DNA from 2 places in the Cellulosimicrobium sp. GQ32 genome. Region 1 is predicted to be linked to the other one. Evidence: predicted binding sites of a transcription regulator. Region 1 holds the regulator's gene; the other holds the start of a gene.
What was found. The regulator HspR, encoded in region 1, represses chaperone genes until heat shock. The targets are predictions, from matches to a motif close to AAGTTGAGTCNNNNNGACTCAACTT.
Positions count from the first base shown of each region.

Region 2: the regulator HspR is predicted to act here: its motif matches at 1,693-1,717, upstream of clpB (ATP-dependent chaperone ClpB).

Region 1 covers NZ_JCAXEP010000006.1:75,089-80,589, reverse strand. Annotated here, with positions in the region: gene AC6CH9_RS11610 (sigma-70 family RNA polymerase sigma factor) at 1-777, opposite strand, end outside; gene AC6CH9_RS11605 (hypothetical protein) at 953-1,750, shown strand; gene AC6CH9_RS11600 (DUF1540 domain-containing protein) at 1,829-2,137, opposite strand; gene AC6CH9_RS11595 (phosphotransferase family protein) at 2,346-3,071, shown strand; gene AC6CH9_RS11590 (heat shock protein transcriptional repressor HspR) at 3,094-3,495, opposite strand; gene AC6CH9_RS11585 (DnaJ C-terminal domain-containing protein) at 3,639-4,628, opposite strand; gene grpE (nucleotide exchange factor GrpE) at 4,794-5,450, opposite strand; gene dnaK (molecular chaperone DnaK) at 5,447-5,501, opposite strand, start outside.
Region 2 covers NZ_JCAXEP010000001.1:555,551-561,051, forward strand. Annotated here, with positions in the region: gene clpB (ATP-dependent chaperone ClpB) at 1-1,640, opposite strand, end outside; gene AC6CH9_RS02345 (LppM family (lipo)protein) at 1,846-3,228, shown strand; gene AC6CH9_RS02350 (enoyl-CoA hydratase/isomerase family protein) at 3,358-4,689, opposite strand; gene AC6CH9_RS02355 (alpha/beta hydrolase) at 4,789-5,501, shown strand, end outside.

The DNA of each region.
Region 1 (5,501 bases):
GACGCCGAGGACCAGCGGGGCGATGACGGCGCGCATGCCGTGCGACACGTCGCCCAGCTCGAGCACGAGCGCGCGGCACTCGCCGCAGCCCTCGAGGTGAGACTCCACGCGCGCCGTCTCGCGCTTGGCGAGCCCGCCGCGCACGTACGAGCCGAGGAGCGCGTTGACCGTGCGGCACTCCTCGGCGGGGACGGACGTCAGGTGCTGCTGGAGGTACGCCTGCCGCAGCCCCTCGCGCGCCCGGTAGGCGAGCGCGGAGACGCCGTTCGCGGTGAGGCCGAGGATCGGCGCGATGTCCGCCGGCGAGAGGTTCTCGACCTCCGTGTACCAGAGCACGGCGCGCCACCGCTCGGGGAGGTCCTGGTAGGCGCGCGTCACCGTCGAGCGCTCGAACCCCTCGAGGGTCGGGTCCTCCGTGGACGCCATGGGTCCGAACGCGGTCTCGAAGGTGCGCTCGTCGTCGGTCGGCTGGGTGCGTCGAGCGCCGTTGACGAGGTCGTAGGAGAGGCGCCGGACGACCGTGAAGAGATAGGCGCGGAAGGTGACGTCGGGGCCGCCCCCGCCCTGGAGCACGGAGAGCGTGCGGGCGAACGCGTCGGAGACGACGTCGTCGGCGTCGGCGGTCGAGCGGACGTACTGGCGCGCGACCGTGCGGGCGGCGGCGGCGTGGCGCTCGTACAGCGCGCCGTAGGCGCTCGTGTCGCCCTCGCGCACGGCTGTGATGAGCTCGGCGTCGCTGAACGCCTCGCTCCACACCCGTTCCTGCGCCTGCGTCATGTCACCCGCCCCGGAGACCGCCCCGCTCCGAGGCGTACGGTGGCCATAGTAGACGCCCGTCCAACTTCAGGGCAGAGGGCTTCCGACGACGGAACGGTAACGGCCGGAGTCGTCCCTGTTCGCCCGATTTCACCCCGAACCCGGCGTCCCGGAAACTCCTTCGCCGACCCGCGTCATGGATCGGCCGCTCGCCCGTCTCATCTACATGGACCACCTCCACGGGTACACCGTGCCCGCTCCTGACGCCGTGCGCGAGCGCTGGCGTCGCGCGAGCGCCGAGAGCGTCTGGCTGCGACCGGGCGACTGGTACCACCCTGCCGTCGACGCCCTCGCCGAGGCGCTGTGCGAGGGGCGGGACGGGGCACCGGCCGCCGAGCGGCTCGGCCGCGTGCGGGCCGAGGCGGGCGTCGGGATCGGCGAGGCCATCGACGACGTGGTGTGCCTGTACCGGTCGCACGACCGCGAGCCCGGGACCGACCTGCTCCGCGCGGTCGCGGTCGGGTGGTCCGACGGCTACGAGGCGACGCCCGTGACGCCCGAGGTGATGGACCCCGAGTCCGGTCTCGCGACGTCCCAGTACCTGGTCCAACGGCTCCGGGAGACGTACGGCGTCGCGCAGCGCGCGGGGGTCGACGCCGCGGCGTCGCACGGCCTGCTCGTCGTGGACGTCGCGCTCGACCACCTGACCGGGTGGCAGCGCTTCGCGCGGTCGGCAGCGATGGGCCGCGCGCTCACGCACACGTTCGGCGACGGCCACCCGATGGCCTCCCTCGGCAACGGGCTCTTCGTCGTGCTCGGGGAGCGCGGCGCCGACGACGACACCCTGCGCACCGTGCTCCGCCACAACATCGAGCGCACGGGCCTCGCGCTGGGAGTCACGGCGATCCTGCGCCGACCGCCCCGCGTCTGGCTCGAACCGCTCCCCCGCACCCACTCCGCCGCCGTGCAGCTCCTCGACGCGCTCCAGCGCTGACCGCACGACGACGCCCCGGCCACGCGGGTGAGCGCGTGGTCCGGGGCGTGTCGTGTCGGGGGGCGTCCGCGGTCGGCGTCAGCGCGGGGTGAAGGTGAGGCAGTCGGCCTTGTCCTCGCCGGACGCGCCCGCGCCCACGCGGATCGACGGGGCCGAGCACTCGAGCGAGGAGTTGTGGACGCACTCGGTGCGCTGGCAGGCGCCGACGTGCGCGAGCACCTTCTCGAGACCGCCCTTGGTCCCCAGCGGGATGAAGGTCGCGCACTCGGCGTCGCCCGCGTGACCGGCGATCGTCACGGCGCCGGCGTGGCACCCGTGGTCGTGGTTGTAGCCGCAGCCGTCGATGGAACACTCGACGACCTGGGGCATCTCCGTGAGGCTGCTCATCGCGATCTCCTGTTCTCCGAGGACCCCTCGGGGGCCGGGCTTCCGTGTCCACGGTATTCCCGGAATTCCGCGATGTATAGCAAGGAAGGCCTTGCTAAGAAATGCAGGAATAGCGCCGTATTAGCGCACGACATTCTTGCGGAAATGCGTGACCAGGGCCGATGCCCCGACCCTCGTCAGGAGGGCGGGAGAGGCGTAGCGTCGGCTCATGGCCCCTTCGCTCGGCGCGCCGCTGTTCTCGGGTGCCGACGCCGACCTGTACGCGGTCGGCGCCGACCGCGTCCTGCGGCGCTCGCGCTCGGGGGCCGACACGGTCGGCACCGCCGAGGTCATGCGGCACGTGCGTGCCGCGGGCTTCCCCGCCCCGCGCGTCGACGCCGCGACGGACGGCGACCTCACCATGGAGCTCCTGCGCGGCCCGACGCTCCTCCAGTCGATCCTCGGCGGGCGGACGTCGCTCGCCGGATCGGCCCGGACCCTCGTCGCGCTGCACGACGCGCTGCACGCCGTCCCGCCCCCGGCGCCGCACGAGCCCGCGTACGCGGCGCTCACCGCGCCGTCCTTCGCGGCCCTCGACGCGCCCTCCGGGTCGCCGTGCGTCGTGCACCTCGACCTGCACCCGGCGAACGTCGTGCTCACCGCGGACGGCCCGGCCGTCCTCGACTGGACGAACGCCCGGCTCGGACCGGCCGGACTCGACCTCGCCGTGACCGCCGTCGTCCTCGCGGAGGTCGCCGCCGACGAGGACGACGAGCTCGCGCCGGGCGCACGGGTCCTGCTGGACGCGTTCCTCCACCTCGCCGACCCGGTGCTCCTGCGGCACCTCGACGCCGCCGCGCGGACCCGCGCCGCGGACCCGGGCCTGGATCCCCCGGAGGTCGCGCTCGTCCCCGCCGCCGCGGCGCTCGTCGCGCGCGAGGCCCGCCGGAGCTGAGACCCGGGCGGGACGGCCGAGGTCAGGACCCCGCGTCGTCGGGCCGGGGCCGCCAGATGACGAGCGCACGCGCCTCGCCGTGCTCGACGAGCGTCTCGCGCAGCGCCTCCTCGACCCCGCGGCGCACGCTGCGCCCGCGCGGCACGACGACGACGTCGCCGCTCGCCGCGGCCGCGAACACCCGGCCGCCGGGCTCGACGCGCGCGGAGAGCGCCTCGATGCGGCGCTCCAGCCGCTCGACCTGCGACTCGAGCGCGAGGATGCGCTGGATGCCCGCGAGGTTGATGCCCTCGTCGTGGCTGAGCCGCTGCACCTCGAGCAGCTTCGCGACGTCGCGCAGCGAGTAGCGCCGTCCCCGGCCCGCGGTGCGGCGCGGCACCACGAGGCCGAGGCGGTCGTACTGACGCAGCGTCTGCGGGTGCATGCCCGCGAGCGCCGCGGCCTGGGAGATGACGAGGACGGGGGCGTCCTGGTCGACGTCACCTCCGGGAGCCCGTCCGGCGGCGCTCCGTGCGTCCTCGCCGACCGACGGGTGACGAGTCTTCTGGTAGGCCATCACGGCCTCCCTCACTCCGCGGCCTGGCGGACCAGGTCGGCGCGCACGTCCTGACCGTCCGTCTCGGCGGCGAACGCCTCGACCGCCTCGCGGGCGGCCTTCGAGAGCTTCTGCGGCACCGCGACCTGGACGGTGACGAGCAGGTCGCCGGTCGCCTTCGCGGTCTTCACGCCCCGGCCCTTGACGCGCAGCGTGCGCCCCGAGGGCGTCCCGGCCGGCACCTTGACCTTGACGGTCGAGCCGTCGAGCGTGGGCACGCTGATGGTCGCCCCGAGCGCGGCCTCGGCGAACGTCACCGGGACGGTCGCGCGGAGGTTGGTGCCGTCGAGGGAGAAGACGGGGTGCGGGGTGACGTGCACCGTGACGACGAGGTCGCCGTCGGGACCGCCGGCCATGCCCGGGCGGCCCTTGCCGCGCAGCCGGATCTTCTGGCCGTCGCGCACGCCCGGCGGGATGCGGGTGGTGACGCTGCGGCCGTCGACGGTGAACGTCACGGTCGAGCCCTCGACCGCCTGGCGGAACGGGAGGGTCGTGGCCGCGGCGACGTCCGCGCCGGCCCGCGGGCGGGGTCCGCCGCCGAACTGCTGCGCGCCCGCACCGCCGAACATCGAGCCGAGGATGTCCTCGAACCCGCCACCCTGGCCACCGGTCGAGTACCGGACCCGGGTGCCACCCGGGCCCCCGCCGCCGAACATGCCGCCGAACACGTCCTCGAAGCCCGCTCCCCCGGCACCGCCGGGGCCCGCGGAGAAGCGCGCGCCCCCGCCCGCCATCGCCCGGATCGCGTCGTACTGCTCGCGCTCCTTGGGGTCCGACAGCACGGCGTACGCCTCGCCGATCTCCTTGAACTTCGCCTCGGCGCTCGCGTCACCCTGGTTCTGGTCGGGGTGGTACTTGCGCGCGAGCTTGCGGTAGGCCTTCTTGATCGCGGCGTCGTCGGCGTCCTTGGGGACGCCGAGCGCGGCGTAGAAGTCCTTCTCCATCCAGTCCTGTCCGGTCACGGCGCCTCCCTCCTGTCGGTGGTCGTGGTCCTGGTCCTTCGTGTCGTCGCTGCTGTCGTCGTGCTGCTGCTGCTGGTGATCCTCGCGTGCCCGACGGCGGAGCGCACCTCCGCGCGGGAGGTGCGCCGCGCCGTCGGGGCACGTGGGGGTCTCCGGTGGTCCGGCCTACTCGGGGCCGACGACCGAGACGCGCGCGGCGCGCACGATCCGCTCCCCGATCCGGTAGCCCGGCTCGATGACGAGGTTCACCGTGGTGACGGTGGCCTCGGGGTCGGGCTGGTGCATGAGCGCCTCGTGGACGGTGGGGTCGAACTCGTCCCCGACCGCGCCGTAGCGCTCGATCCCGAACTTCTCGAGCGACTGGTCGAGCTTGTCGGAGATCGCCGCGAACGGCCCCGTCAGCTCGCCGTGCTGCCGCGCGCGGTCGATGTCGTCGAGGACCGGGAGGAGCGCGGTGAGCACGTCCTCGATCCCCTTCGTGCGCGCGGCCTCCTGGTCGCGCAGCGACCGGTTGCGGTAGTTCGTGAAGCTGGCCCGCTCGCGCTGGAGCGCGTCGAGGTGCTCGGCCGCCTCGGCCTTCGCGGCCAGGACGGCCGCGTCGACCTCGGCCTCGTCCGACGGCTCGAAGTCGAGGCCCGCGAGCGGGTCCGTCTCCGCGTCGTCACCGGCCGACCCGGCCGCGGCCTCGCCCGAGGGGCGGGGCTGGGCGGTCTCCGGGTCGACCTTGCGCTTGTCGGTGAACTGGAACGGCTTGTCCTCGGGGCCCTGGCCGGGCTCGCGCCCGGCCTGCTCCTCGGGGCCCCGGTCCTCGGGGGACGTCACTTCTTGTCGTCCTCGTCGTCCACGATCTCGGCGTCGACGACGTCCTCGTCC
Region 2 (5,501 bases), on a different contig from region 1:
ATCTCGTCCGCGCCGACCTTGTCGGCGATCATCGGGGCGGCCTCGGGCCCGGACGCCGCGAACGCGTCGTCCGCCTGCTCCTCGGCCTCGGCCGCGTCGAGCTCGCGCTGGAGCTGCGGGATCTCGCCGTACTGCAGCCGGCCCGCGGTCTCGAGGTCGCCCTCGCGGATCGCGCGCTCGACCTGGACGCGCAGCTCGTCGAGCCTGGCGCGCAGGTCGCCCACGCGGTTGTGGCCTGCCTTCTCGGCCTCCCACCGCGCGGTGAGCGCTGCCAGCTCTTCACGCCGGTCCGCGAGGTCGGCGCGCAGCCTCTCGAGCCGCTCGAGCGACGCGGGGTCGGTCGACTCGGAGAGCACGACCTCCTCCATCTCGAGGCGCGTGACCGCGCGCTGGAGCTCGTCGATCTCGATCGGCGAGGAGTCGAGCTCCATGCGCAGGCGCGACGCCGCCTCGTCGACGAGGTCGATCGCCTTGTCCGGGAGCTGGCGGCCGGTGATGTACCGGTCGGAGAGCGACGCCGCCGCGACGAGCGCCGAGTCGGCGATCGTCACCTTGTGGTGCGCCTCGTAACGCTCCTTGAGGCCGCGCAGGATCGCGACCGTGTCCTCGACCGAGGGCTCGCCGACGAACACCTGCTGGAACCGGCGCTCCAGGGCCGGGTCCTTCTCGATGTACTCGCGGTACTCGTCGAGCGTGGTCGCGCCGACGAGGCGCAGCTCGCCGCGGGCGAGCATGGGCTTGAGCATGTTGCCCGCGTCCATGGCACCCTCGCCGCCGGCGCCCGCCCCGACGACCGTGTGCAGCTCGTCGATGAACGTGACGACCTCGCCGTCGGAGGACCGGATCTCCTCCAGGACGGCCTTGAGCCGCTCCTCGAACTCGCCGCGGTACTTGGCGCCCGCGACCATGCTCGCGAGGTCCAGCGACACGAGGCGCTTGCCCTGGAGCGACGTCGGGACGTCGCCCGCGACGATGCGCTGCGCGAGGCCCTCGACGACGGCGGTCTTGCCGACGCCGGGCTCGCCGATGAGGACCGGGTTGTTCTTGGTGCGGCGGCTGAGCACCTGCACGACGCGTCGGATCTCGGAGTCGCGCCCGATGACGGGGTCGAGCTTGCCCTCGGCGGCCGCGGCCGTGAGGTCGGTCCCGTACTGCTCGAGCGCCTTGTAGGTGCCCTCCGGGTTGGGGCTCGTCACGCGCGCGCTCCCGCGCACGGCGGGCAGCGCCGACCGCAGCGCGTCGGCGGTCGCGCCGGCCTGCTGGAGGATCGTCGCGGCCTGCGAGGATCCCGCGGCGATGCCGAGCAGCAGGTGCTCGGTGGAGACGTACTCGTCGCCGAGGGCCTGCGCCTCCTTCGCGGCGTTGTCGAGCGCCGTGGACGTGGCGCGCGACGGCGTCGGCTGCGCGACGGCGGACCCGCTCGCGGTGGGCAGCGCGACGAGCGCCGCGCGCACCTTCTGGCCGACGGCCTGCTTGTCCGCGCCGACGGCGTCCAGGAGCCCGACGGCGACGCCGCCCTCCTGCGTGAGCAGCGCGGCCAGGAGGTGGGTGGGCTCGAGCTGGGGGTTGCCGGCGGCCGACGCGGTCTGGATCGCCTCGCCGATCGCCTGCTGCGACATCGTGGTGAACTTCGTTTCCATGGGTGCTCCGGTGTGCTGCTCGAAAGGTGGTCTGACCAGTGGAACGACTCCGAAGTTGAGTGTATTCCGCTCAACTTCGTTCGTCAGCCCTGCGCACGACCTCCCGCGTGGTCCGTCGTCCGGAGGGGATGAACTCCCGGCCGCATTCCGTCTCAAATCGGCATCGACCCTCGCCTCGGGCGACGATCCGCGACATGCTGGGCTGGTGAACTCCTCACCCTTGCGCAGACGACTCGGCCTCGGCGCCCTCTTCGCCACCCTCGCACTGTTCCTCGCGGGGTGCATGAGGATGGACATGGCCCTCACCCTCAACGAGGACGACACGTTCGACGGCAGCGTCGTCATGGCGTTCAGCGACGAGCTCGCCACGTCCATGGGGTCGGACCCGCAGGAGCTGTGGGACCAGATGGGCTCCGAGATGGAGTCCGAGCTCCCGGAGGGCGCCACCCAGGAGCCGTACGCCCAGGACGGGTACACGGGCACCAAGATCACCTATGCCGACCAGCCCATCTCGCAGCTCTCGTCCGCGGGGGCCGACTCGATCTCGGTCACGCGCGAGGGTGACGAGTACGTCGTGAGCGGGTCGATGGACATGACCGGCGAGGAGTTCAACCCCGACACGGGTGACGCGACGAGCGACGAGCTGACGCAGCAGATGATGGACAGCCTCGACATCAAGGTCTCCATCACGTTCCCCGGCGAGGTCGCAGAGTCCAACGGCGAGGTCGACGGCAACACGGTGACCTGGACGCCGGTCGTCGGCGAGGTCAACGAGATGACGGCGCGCGGCTCGGCCGTCGCGGGCGGCGCGGCAGGGTCGGGCGACGAGGGCTCGGACGAGGCCACCGACGACTCCGACGGCGCCACCGCGCCCGACGGCGGCGACAGCGCGGGCGACGCCTCGGACTCCGGCTCCCTGGCCTGGCTCTGGTTCGTGATCGGCGGCGTCGTGCTGCTCGGCATCATCGGCCTCGTGCTCTGGCTCGTGCTCCGCTCCAAGCCGGGCGCGCAGGACGGCCAGGCGACCGGCTTCCAGCAGGGCGGCTACCCGGGTCAGCCCGGGCAGTACCCCGGCCAGCCCCAGGGCCAGTACCCCGGCCAGCAGGGCGGCTACCCGGGGCAGCAGCCGGGCGCCTACCCCGGCCAGCAGCCGGGCCAGCCCGGTGCCTACCCGGGCCAGCAGGGTGGCTACCCCGGCCAGCAGCCGGGCGCGTACCCCGGTCAGCAGCCGGGTGCCTACCCCGGGCAGCCGGGCGCGCCGCAGGGCTACGGGGCACAGCCCCCCGCCCCGGGCCAGTACGGCGCGCAGCCGCCGGCCCCGCCGCACCCGCAGGGCGGCTACCCCGGCGCGGCCCCGTACGCCCCTCCCGGCGCCCCGCACCCGCAGTCGTCGCCGACGACGCCGCTCCCCGCGCAGCCGCCCGTGCCCCCGGGCGCGACCCAGCCGCTGCCGCCGTACCAGCAGCCGGCCCCGACCCAGCCGCTCCCGCCGCAGCCGGGCCAGGGACCGGACGCTCCCCCGGCGGCACCGGGCGGGCCCGACGACGAGATCGACGACGCGACGCGGCTGCGCCCCCCGCCCGAGTGACGTGAGCGACGCCTCGTGCGGCACTCGCGCCGTGCGAGTCGGGTGACTCGCAGCACCACACATCGACGGCCCGCCCCGGGAGCCCGGGGCGGGCCGTCGTGCGTCGTCGGCTCGTACGGCGTGGCCGTCTCAGGACTCGACGGTGACCTCGACGACCTCGCCCACGGCGTCGAACCGCACCGCGGGCCAGTGCCCGTCGAGGAAGTGCTCCCCGCACGAGTCCGAGAGGTGCACGACCGTGCCGCCGTCGTCGTGCCGCTCGACGAGCTCGACCACGAGGTCGTCGCGCGCCTGCGCCAGATCGTCCGGCGTCGGCTCGTCCTCGCCGAACCGGTGGACGACGGCCTCGACCGCGCGGCGCGCCAGGAGCGGGCTCAGGGCGTCGTCCCACAGCGCCTCCGCCGGCGCGTACGCGAGCGCCTCCGCGCCGAGGCCCGTATCGACCTCGGCGAGCGTGGCCGGCCGCCACGACGGGGTGCGGTCCTTGTCGACCACCTGCGCGCGGACGCCCTCGACGAGGTCGGGCTGCGTGTCGACGAACCACGAGACGAGCCCGTACTCCTGCTCCAGCGCGGCGCGCAGGCCCGGGAGGTGGCGCGCGCTGCGGACGGCGGCGAGCGCCACGGTGACCGCGGTGGGCGAGAGCCGCTCGAGCTCGTCGGCCTCGGCGCCCGCCTGCTCGTCCCCGTCGCGGGCGGCGGCGCGCAGCCGCGCCACGATGTCGGGTACGTCGTCCGCCGCGTACGCGGCGTCGGCCGCCGCCTGCCGGGCGACGAGGCGCGAGACGGGTGCGGGCAGGGCGTGGCGGCGCACGACCTCCCGCACGTCCTCGACGTCGAGCGGGTCGACGCCCGCGGTCGCCAGCGCGGAGAGGTCGGCGGCGAGCACCGGCAGCCTCTCGCTCGGCACGTAGTGGTCGGCGAACCCGACGAAGATCGCGTCGGCGGCGTCCATCGTGACGGCACCGAGCGCGAGCAGCTCCCCGAGCCGCCCGGGCGCGCGCGCCAGGAGCCAGGAGCCGCCGACGTCGGGCGTGAAGCCGATCCGCGTCTCCGGCATGGCGACGCGCGACCGCTCGGTGACGACGCGGACCGGCGCGTGCGCGGCGAGGCCGACGCCGCCGCCCATGGTGATGCCGTCCATGATCGTCACGACGGGCACGGGCAGCTCCGCGAGCGCCGCGTCGACCGCGTACTCGCGCCGGAAGTACCGGCGCGCGTCGGCCTGGCGCCCGGCCACGATCGACGCGTGCAGCTCGCGGACGTCGCCCCCGGCGCACAGGCCACGGTCGCCCGCGCCGTCGAGCAGCACGACGCGTACGGTCGGGTCGACCCGCCACTCCTCCAGCACGTCGGCGATCTCGCCGAGCATGGTGTAGCCCAGCGCGTTGAGCGCGCGGGGCCGGTCCAGGGTGAGGTGCCCGACGCCGTCGTCGACGCGGGCGATGATCTCGCTCGTCATCCGCGTCACGCTACCCCGCACCCGCGCGTTGTCGCCGAGCGGTCGCGCCGAGGCGCGAGAATCTGCTGACACGTGGTGGGGCGAGGACAGGAGACGCGGATGGCCGGGACGCAGACGCCGGTGTGGCGCACGGACGTGCTGGGCGAGGACTGGGTGGCACGCGACCTCGACCTGCCGGACGGCGCGGTCGCGACCCTGGTACGGCGCGACGCCGCGGCACCCTCGGGCGACCGGCCCGCGGTGCTGTACGTGCACGGGTTCATCGACTACTTCTTCCAGACCCACGTCGCCGAGGCGGTCGAGGCGCGCGGGTACCGGTTCTACGCGCTCGACCTGCGCGGCTACGGGCGCTCGATCGGGCGCGGCTCGGGCGCGCCGTCGCGGCCTGACGACGACCCGAACTTCGTCACCGACCTCGCCGTCTACGCCCACGACCTCGACGCCGCGGCGCGCGCGATCCGCGCGGAGGGGCACGAGCGGCTCGTCGTGCTGGGCCACTCGACGGGCGGCCTCGTCGCGAGCCTGTGGGCCGACGCGCGGCCCGGCCTGCTCGCGGCGCTCGTGCTCAACAGCCCGTGGTTCGACCTCAACAAGCCGTGGGTGTTCCGCGGGCCGGTGACGCAGGTGATCGACGTCGTCGGGCGGGTCGCGCCACGGCTCGTGGTGGGCGGACTCGACCCGCACTGGGCGGAGGCCCTGCACGCGAGCACGGGCGGCGAGTGGGACTTCGACCTCGCCTGGAAGCCGATCGAGGGCTTCCCCGTCCGGGCGGGGTTCCTGCGCGCGGTGCGGCGCGGGCACGCGCGCCTCGC